DNA from 3 places in the Exiguobacterium sp. SH5S13 genome. Region 2 is predicted to be linked to each of the others. Evidence: predicted binding sites of a transcription regulator. Region 2 holds the regulator's gene; each other region holds the start of a gene.
The links. The regulator Rex, encoded in region 2, represses fermentation and respiration genes when NADH is low (regulators of the CRP and FNR family bind a similar motif). The targets are predictions, from matches to a motif close to TTGTGAAATATTTCACAA.
Positions count from the first base shown of each region.

Region 1 (3,277 bases), on a different contig from region 2:
CGGAGACGCAGACGTTACGACACGAACTCGGTAAAATTGATGAGGAAGTGACGGTGTCGCTCCCTGTCGAGGTGACGAACAACGGTCATCGACTGGAGCGCTTGTATCGCTTCATTGACCGCGCCGAGATATCTTACGATTTGAAAGACCGCCTCTACCGGATGGCGGCGTCGAAGACGAGACTCGAAGCATGGCTGTTCGATCTGCATGCGCTTGAACTCGAACGCGATTTGCAAGATGCGATCATGGAATTGATGCTCGACTGAGGAGAGGGGGCAACCCCTCTTTTGTCTTGTCAGAAAACTGTCGGAATTTGAAAGCGTTTTCACAAGCTGGGTCTCGTATACTAAAAGAAAGATCACCAGTTCGGGAAGCGAGGGATTGAACATGAGACAGCAATGGACAGTCGACGATTTAAGACAACTCGATATCTTCAATAAATGCACGAGCCGCGAGCTAGAGAGCTTGCTACCGCACGTATACTGTCGAACGTACCGCAAAGGGCAGCTTTTATTCATGGAAGGCGACCCACGTGAGCGCGTCTACTTTTTAATCAGTGGGTATGTGAGGCTCGAGCGGTGCAATGAAACGGCGACCCATCAATACACCGACTACTTGAAGCCGAAGCAGCTGTTTCCGTACCGGGGACTGTTGACGGAAACGTATTACCAACATTCGGCGGAAGCGCTGACCGATATTGAAGTCATTTATATGCCGACGGATCGCTTTGAAGCGCTCGTCTCAAGAAATGCGACGATGCTCTTGCACATCGTCGGTCAGATGAATCGAATCCTTGACCTTCATGAACGCCGTGTTCAGGAAATCATCACGCCGAGTGCGAGCGACCGGGTGATCAATACGATCCATTACTTGATTGAAGACCTCGGAGAAAAAGAAGCCGACGGTGTGCGCGTACGTTGTCCGTTCACGACAGTTGAAATCTCGAGACTGTCGGGGACATCGCGCGAGACCGTGTCCCACATCTTATCGCGACTGCGCAAAGAAGACATTCTCCAGTTCGACGCCCGTCAACTCGTGACGTTGCATCCTGAGTATTTTGAACAAGCGACACACTGACGCCACGCTCCATTCGTGGCGTTTTTTTGCACGTCTCGACAAGCGAAGCGTTCGCTATGGACCCTTACATCAGTTATAATTAGTGAGAATCATCACAAAGAAAAATTGTCATGCACGTTTAGAAAGGATGAACGCAGTGAAACGACTGCAAGCTCTCGCTTTGGCCGAGAAAGGACATATCGTCGGGCTCGTCATCGCCGCGGTGATGATCGGGTTGTCCATCTTGGCTCAGGCTTATTTGATCGTCGACGTCGTCGACCGAGTATTTTTAAAAAACGAATCGTTCCAAAGTGTCATCCCGTCTCTAGGTTGGCTCGTGCTCGCGCTGCTCGCACGTGCCTTGTTCGGGTATGTCTCGGGACGCATCGGTGCCAACTTGTCGGAGCGGGCGAAGCGGACGCTTCGACGTCAACTGCTCGACCGCTACACATCGAATCCGATCGAGACGTCTCTATCCGGACAGTCCGGGAAGAAAGTCAGTGTCTATATGGATGCGGTCGATGAGGTCGATGCTTACTTTAGCCAGTACTGGCCCCAAGTCATCCAGACGTCGATCATCCCGCTGCTCATTCTCGTCGTCGTCTTCAGTCAGCACTGGATCTCGGGTGTCATCATGATGGTGACCGCGCCGTTCATTCCAATTTTTTTCATCATCATCGGTATCGCGACCCAGAAGAAGTCTGAAGAGCAGATGGAGAAAATGAACCAGTTCTCAGGGAAATTTTTAGACGTCCTTCAAGGATTGACGACACTCAAGCTATACGGACGTGCCGAGCAAGAAGCGCAAGCGATCGAGAAGAGCAGTCTCGACTTCCGGGACGCGACGATGGTCGTCTTAAAGACCGCTTTCTTGTCAGGGCTCATGCTCGAGTTCATCTCGATGCTCAGCACCGGCGTCGTCGCCTTAGAAGTGGCGCTCCAGATGGTCGTTTGGCAAAACTTGACGTTTTTCGCCGGCTTCTTGATTCTCGTCTTGGCCCCGGAATACTATTTAGCGATCAAAGACCTCGGCAGCGCCTTCCATACCGGGCGTGGTAGCATGGGTGCGGCCGATCGTATCTTCGAGGCGCTCGACGCCCCGGACGACCGCATCGAGTGGGGAGACAGACCGCTAACAAACCGGACGCCCGAACTTGTTCTCGATGCGGTCTCGTTCCAATATGAAGGGGGGCGCTTCACGCTCCACCCGCTGAGCGGGGTAATCCCGGCACGGTCACACGTCGCCTTGGTCGGCGCGAGCGGATCAGGCAAGACGACCGTGTTGAACGTGCTGTCCGGTCTTGTGAAACCGGACAGCGGCCGCGTCCTCGTCGACGGGGAGCCGCTCGAATCGTTCACCGATACGTCTTGGTACGGGACAATCGGGTATATTTCGCAAAACCCGTATTTGTTCGCCGGCAGTCTCGCCGCTAATATCGCCCTCGGTGAGACGGCGGACGAGACTGACATCATGCGGGCGGCTGAAGCCGCCGGCCTCGTCGAGGTCATCGCCAATTTGCCGGACGGATTGAATACCGAGCTCGGAGAAGGCGGTTACGGATTGTCCGGTGGTGAGCGGCAACGCCTCGCCCTGGCCCGTGCCTTCTTGAAGCGTCCAGGTATCATCTTGTTCGATGAACCGACGACCGGTCTCGATTTGGTGACCGAGAGAATCGTTCGGCGCTCGATCGAGGAGTTGTCGCGTGACGCGACGCTTGTCACGGTCGCGCACCGTCTCCATACGATCAAGCAAGCGGACGCGATTTGGTTCATGGACGAGGGGAACCTCGTCGCGAACGGCACACATGAACAGTTGCTCGCTGTCCCGGCCTACGCCGACTTGTTCACGTTACAGAAAGGGGTGAGAGGATGAACTCACTTTGGACGATCACAAAATGGATGATGAAAGAGAAAAAGGATATCATCCTCTCGATCTTCTTCGGCTATACGGCAGGACTCGCGGCTGTCGCCTTGTTCGCGGCGAGTGGATATCTCGTGTCGCGGGCCGGCCTTGTGCCGCCCCTCTATGCGCTCATGGTACCGGTCGTCCTGATCAAGCTGTTCGGCGTCATTCGGGCGGGGAGCCGCTACCGCGAACGCTTGGCGTCACACCGGGCGACGTTCACGATTTTAAGCGAACTGCGCGTCCGGTTTTATCGCCAGCTCGAACCGCTCGTGCCGAACATCTTCGCCAAATACCGGAGCGGGGACTTGCTCGCCC
Region 1 is NZ_SJUS01000022.1:16,410-19,686, forward strand. Features, by position in the region: gene EVJ30_RS11425 (glycoside hydrolase family 31 protein) at 1-266, shown strand, start outside; gene EVJ30_RS11430 (Crp/Fnr family transcriptional regulator) at 388-1,077, shown strand; gene cydD (thiol reductant ABC exporter subunit CydD) at 1,205-2,929, shown strand; gene cydC (thiol reductant ABC exporter subunit CydC) at 2,926-3,277, shown strand, end outside.
Region 1: a site for Rex is predicted at 1,158-1,175, ahead of cydD (thiol reductant ABC exporter subunit CydD). Genes of this name have one in related genera too.

Region 2 (3,277 bases):
AGTGGTAGATGACGACACCGATATATGTGACGAACCCGATCACATACAATATAAAGCCGTACAAGATCCAGCCCAGGGCGTCCCACCCGCGGACGAAGACGAGTCCGATGATACACGACACGTATCCCACGACGAGCAGCGTCAACGAGAAGGCAAGTCTCCGCTTGAATGGCGACTTCCAAAAGTTCAGCACGGCAATCAACAGAATTGTCGTCAACACACCGATGATGATGAGCTCATCCCCGTAGTACTCCCAAGTCATCGTTTCTCCCCCTGACATGTGTTTGATTGGTTTTATCTTAGCATGTACTTCCTTGTTGCAGAAAAAGCGTTTACGACCAATATCACTTTGAACATGTAGTTTCAGTACGACAGTTTGCGACCAAAAAGCACCGTTATGCCAACCGTGATACGTGCCAACCGACAAGGAGAAACAGTCCGATCAACACGATGGCCAAGCCCCTTTTCAAGATACTTCCAGTTTAGCGCACTCGCATTAAAAAAACACCACGTCTCATGACGTAGTGTTCACTTCTCATTCATTTGCTTCATCAAATCCATCTGTTCTTTCACCATCGCCTCTTTCTCACGTCGGAGCACACCGCGGTACGTCATGCGTGAGATCGATAAGCTGATCTCATATAGGAAGAAGAGCGGCAGCGACACCATGAGGTGCGACGTCAAATCCGGCGGCGTGATGAATGCCGCGATGACGAACAAGGCGAAGTAGGCGTACTTCCGAATTTTTGAGAGGAAGTACGGCGTCACGACACCGATGCGCGTCAAGAACATCGTCACGACCGGCAACTGGAACAACAGTCCGAACGGGATTGTCAGTTGCAACAGGAACGTGAAATAGTTCGTCGCCCCGATGATTTGCGTCAGACCGAGGTCTTGCCCGAGGTCCGTCGAGATATCGAGGACGAGCGGGAACAACCAATAGTAGGCGAATGCGAGACCGATGAGGAACAAGATAAAGATGACCGGGATATAGGCGAGCGTCCATTTTCGTTCATTCGGATGCAGACCAGGTGCGACGAACGCCCACAGTTGATACAGTAGAAATGGACCAGACGCGACGAGCCCGATGACGAGCGCCAAGTTCAAGTAAATCATGAGCGGGTCCGCGACCCCAAAGGCGTTCAGCTCGAGCCCTCGTTCGACGAGGTCCGCCTGCAGATAGGCGAGCACGTATTTGACACTCGGCAAAGCGATCAGAAAGAAGGCAAAGACGACAAATGCCGACAGCATCAGTCGTCTCCGCAGCTCTGTCAAGTGATCGGACAGTGCCCGTTCTTGATCAGGTTGATGGCTCATGGCTTACTGCTCTTTCTTCTCAATTTCTTTCTTGTCGGTCTCGTCGTGCTCTTTCATCATACCGTTCGTGGCATTTTTGAACTCACGGAGCGTCTGCCCCGCTGCCCGGCCGAACTCTGGCAATTTCTTCGGCCCGAAGAGGATGAGCGCGATGATGGCGATGACGAAAATACTGACGCCACCTGGGATACCGACGACGAGTGATGATTGTAGAAATTCCATTATTGATGGACCCCCTCAGCGGATGGATAGTGTTGCATAAAGTAAATGAGCGACTGGAGTTCGATCGACAAGTCGATATGATGGACGCGGACCGTGTCCGGTACAGTCAATCGCGCCGGCGTGAAGTTCAAGATCCCTCGAACGCCATAGCGGACCAAGTCATCGGCAACCGGCTGCGCGTAAGCGGACGGGACCGTGAGGATGGCGACATCGATTTTGTTTTGCTTCATGATTTGTTCCATCTCATCGACGTGATGAATCGGGACACCTGACATCGTCGTGCCGACTTTTGTCTCGTCTGCGTCGAACCCGACGACGATATGTGTGTTATTGTTTTTAAGGAAGTTATAGTTGACGAACGCTGTCCCGAGATGACCGACCCCGACCAAGGCGACGTTCGTGATCTCGTCTTGATTCAGCGTCTTACGGAAAAAGTCTAACAGATACTGTACGTTATAGCCATATCCCTTTTTACCGAGCGCACCGAAGTATGAGAAGTCACGGCGAATCGTTGCCGAATCGACCTTAACCGCCTCGCTCAGTTCAGCAGAAGACACACGCTGTTTCCCTGACGAATGTAGGCTTTGGATAAACCGATAGTATAGTGGCAACCGTTTGGCTGTCGCTTGCGGAATCTTTGGTTCGTTTTGACTCAACGGAAAGAGCCTCCTTTTTACGACGCGTTTCAAACGAATCTGATTTCATACACCTTGATTGTAAACGAATTCACATAAGCACTCAATGAATATACCTGAAAAGGGGAAGAAATAAAGTATACTAAACAGAGAGAAAGGGGTTTTTTCACTTGATCCTACTGCAAGTCAACAACTTATCCAAATCGTTCGGCGTCGAGCCGATTTTAGAGAATGTCAAACTAGAAATCCAAGAAGGCGAACGCGTCGCCCTCGTAGGCCGCAACGGCGCCGGCAAGTCGACGCTGTTAAAAGTCATCGCCGGCGAGTACAACTATGACTCGGGCGACATCATGAAGCCAAAAGACGTGACGATCGGCTATCTCGCCCAAGACTCGGGGTTAGAATCGAACGAGACGACGTGGAACGAGATGCTCACCGTCTTCACCGATTTGATCGAACAAGAGAAGACGCTCCGCCAGATGGAGCAAGACATGGGCTCGGAGCGGATCTTGAACGACCCGGCCGCCTACGAGCGTCTGCTCGCGGCGTATGACGAGGAGCAGCACACGTTCAAAGACCGCGGCGGCTATCAGTATGAAGCGACGATCCGCTCGATCTTGCACGGGATGCGGTTTTACCCGGACGACTTCGAACGTCGGATCGACACGCTCTCAGGCGGACAGCGGACACGTCTTGCCTTAGCGAAGATGCTCCTGCAAAGCCCGGACCTGCTCATCTTGGATGAGCCGACGAACCATTTAGACATCGAGACGCTCAGCTGGCTCGAGAAGTACTTGAGCGGCTATAAAGGTGCCGTCCTCATCGTCTCCCATGACCGTTACTTCCTCGACCGCGTCGTCTCGGTCGTCTACGAGCTGTCACGCAACCGCAGCCGCCGCTTCGTCGGGAACTATACGAAGTTCCTCGAGCAGAAGGCCGCGCTGTACGAGCAAGAGAAGAAGCAGTTCGAGTCACAACAAGAAGAGATCGCCAAAATGCAAGACTTCATCCAACGGAACATCGCCCGGGCGACGACGACGAAACGCGCCCAAAGCGTCCGCAAGCGGCTCGAGAAGATCGACCGCATGGACGTGCCGGACGGT
Region 2 is NZ_SJUS01000038.1:2,151-5,427, forward strand. Features, by position in the region: gene EVJ30_RS14390 (hypothetical protein) at 1-262, opposite strand, end outside; gene tatC (twin-arginine translocase subunit TatC) at 529-1,317, opposite strand; gene EVJ30_RS14400 (twin-arginine translocase TatA/TatE family subunit) at 1,321-1,539, opposite strand; gene EVJ30_RS14405 (redox-sensing transcriptional repressor Rex) at 1,539-2,195, opposite strand; gene EVJ30_RS14410 (ABC-F family ATP-binding cassette domain-containing protein) at 2,345-3,277, shown strand, end outside.

Region 3 (3,277 bases), on a different contig from region 2:
TAACGCTTTGACGCGACCGACACTCTTGCCGGTCACATCACGGCCAGACATGCTGATCAACCGTTCAGCCAGGACGTCAGGCAGGCCGGTCTTTGACAAGCCGACGGCGAACGCACCGAGCAGGGCGTAGCTGAGGGCGATCGTGGCACCGCCACCAAGCCCGTCGCTGAAAGCGGTCAACGTGTCGTTGAAACCGAGTCCTCCGACAAGTCCACCGACGATGGCGGCGAGGATGAGCGATAAGACGATATGGACACGACTGATCGCGAGAGCAAATAAGACAATGACAGCTAATAATACAGCATTCATGAGTTCCAACACCTTTCGAATCATAAGTTCTTTCTCTTGTTATCACTTTAATACGATAAAGACTTTTGAAATTTAACATACGTTTTATGACTTGTCAAATCATGAAAACAAAAAAAGCGACAACTTCGAAAAGTTATCGCTTCTTCATCATAGTTCGACGTTATGGTACACCTGACGAACGTCTTCTAAGTCTTCGAGCACGTCGAGTAGTTTCTCGAATTGCTCTTTCGACGCTTCGTCGAGTTCGACTTCGTTTTGCGGTAGCATCGTCAGCTCGGCGACTTCGAACGTCTCCACACCCGCCGCTTTGAACGCGGTCTGGACGGCATGGAATTCTTCCGGCTCGGCATAGACGATGACCGTCTCATCTTCTTCGATGACGTCACGGACATCGAGATCGTGCTCCATCATGAGTTCGAGCACGTCGTCTGCTGTCATCCCGCCGACACCGATGACGGCCGTCGCATCGAACATATACGCGACCGACCCGCTGACGCCCATGTTACCACCGTTCTTGCCGAACGCGGCCCGAACTTCAGAGGCGGTCCGGTTGACGTTGTTCGTGAGCGTGTCGACGATGAGCATCGACCCGCTCGGCCCAAAGCCCTCATAGCGGAGTTCGTCGAAGTTCTCTTCGTCGCCGCCTTTCGCTTTGTCGATGGCCCGGTCGATGATCGCTTTCGGGACGTTATACGTCTTCGCGCGCTCGACGACGAACTTGAGCGATTGGTTCAATTCCGGATCAGGTTCACCTTGGCGGGCGACGATGTAGATCTCGCGGCCGAACTTCGCGTAGATACGACTCGTATTGGCGTCTTTAGACGCCTTTTTCTCTTTAATGTTGTTCCATTTACGACCCATTACGTGTCATCTCACTTTCCATTGTTCGATAGATTCACTGTCGATTATATAAGAAGAAGCGAGCGTTGACGAGAGAAAATCATCCCTCGCTCTTGTCCATCTTCTCAACGATCTCGGTCAGCGTCTTTAAACTGTCGATCAAGCGGTCGGTCTCATCCTCATCGAGGAACGCTAACCGATCCTCGAACAGGCGCCGAAACGAGTCGCGCCGCTCGAGGAGCACGCGCTCTCCTTGGTCGGTTAATTGGTTCCAGATGACGCGGCGGTCGCGCTCGTCAGGGACACGTGTAATATACCCTTCGTCGACGAGCTTCGTGATGAGCGGCGTCACGTTCGGCGGGGCAATTGATAACGTCTCACTAATTTGTCCGTTCGTGACCGCGCCTTCATCCTCGATCAACATCAATAGATGAAAGTGAGAGAAATTTAAGTTCGGGATTTGCGGGAGGTCGGAGCGGCGGAGCAGTTTTCTTCTGATTAACGGGATCAGTTTCACAAACTGATCGGCTGCATCTTGTCTTGGCATAGTCATAGTCACTTCCTAGTCAGGTTCTTTCTTCATTATACACGACCACAGGCGGGGTGGACGAGCAATCATCGGACTGTGAGCATTTACACACCGATTCCGCCAAACTAACGACACAAATAATGTAAGCGTTTACATATAGGTCTGTCCTTGTTTTCATGAAAACGCATACGATTTTACTGAGCTGATCTATAAAAATCAAGACCTATCCTCAAACAGCAAAAAAATATTGTGAAAGAGTTCACATTGTTGTCACGCACAAATTGAATGAAACGGTGTATTCTATGAATGTGAAGGAAAGCACAAACTCTTATCAGGCAAACCGATTATCCCGTGCTCTCCATCAAGTCAGAAGATCAGCTCTCATTCATGAGGAGGAAACCAACATGGCAGTTAAAGAGAAAGCAGTAGTGGAAACATCAGCAGAACAGATGGTCGACACGCTCGTTAAGCAAGCGCACACGGCACTCGACACGTTGATGACGTTTGACCAAGAGAAAATCGACACGATCGTCCAAGCGATGGCGTTAGCCGGACTCGAGCAACACGTCGTACTCGCTAAACATGCATTTGAAGAAACAGGTCGCGGTGTGTTTGAAGACAAGATGATCAAAAACATCTTTGCGACAGAATATATTTTCAACTCACTTCGCGGTGAGAAAACAGTCGGCGTCATCGAAGACGATGAGCAAAACGGCATCACATACATCGCCGAGCCGGTCGGTGTCGTCGCCGGGGTCACACCGGTCACGAACCCGACATCAACGACGATGTTCAAAGCGATCATCGCCATCAAAACACGTAACCCGATCATTTTCGGCTTCCACCCGTCAGCACAACAATGTTCAAGTGCAGCGGCCCGCGTCCTTCGTGACGCAGCAATCGCAGCAGGTGCACCGGAACATTTGATCCAATGGGTCGAAAAACCGTCACTCGACGCGACGAAAGCACTCATGAACCACCCAGGCGTGGCCATGGTACTCGCAACAGGCGGCGCGGCAATGGTGAAGTCGGCTTACTCGACAGGTAAACCAGCGCTCGGCGTCGGACCTGGTAACGTCCCGGCTTATATCGACAAGACAGCGAAAGTAAAACGCGCCATCTCGGACGTCATCTTATCGAAAACGTTCGATAACGGCATGATCTGTGCGTCAGAACAAGCGATCATCGTCGACCAAGAAGTATATGAAGACGTGAAACGTGAAATGACAGCGCTTGGCTGCTACTTCTGCTCACCAGAAGAAAAAGCCAAACTCGAAACACTCGTCATCAAGACAGACACATGTGCGGTCAACCCTGAGATCGTCGGGAAACCGGCAGCATGGATCGCCGAGAAAGCTGGACTCAGCGTCCCGGCCGACACGAAAATCTTGATCGCTGAACTCGAGACAGTCGGCGCGACAGAACTGCTCTCACACGAGAAGCTCAGCCCGGTGCTCGGCGCTTATAAAGTTCAATCACGAGAAGAAGGCTTCGCGATCGCTGAGAAAATGCTTGAAATCGGTGGTCTCGGTCATACGGCCGCAATCCACTCGACAGACGACGACGCGATCCTCGCGTTCGGACTTCGCATGAAAGCTT
Region 3 is NZ_SJUS01000004.1:90,513-93,789, forward strand. Features, by position in the region: gene EVJ30_RS03975 (Na+/H+ antiporter family protein) at 1-309, opposite strand, end outside; gene EVJ30_RS03980 (YebC/PmpR family DNA-binding transcriptional regulator) at 457-1,170, opposite strand; gene EVJ30_RS03985 (MarR family winged helix-turn-helix transcriptional regulator) at 1,250-1,696, opposite strand; gene adhE (bifunctional acetaldehyde-CoA/alcohol dehydrogenase) at 2,083-3,277, shown strand, end outside.
Region 3: a site for Rex is predicted at 1,926-1,943, ahead of adhE (bifunctional acetaldehyde-CoA/alcohol dehydrogenase). Genes of this name have one in related genera too.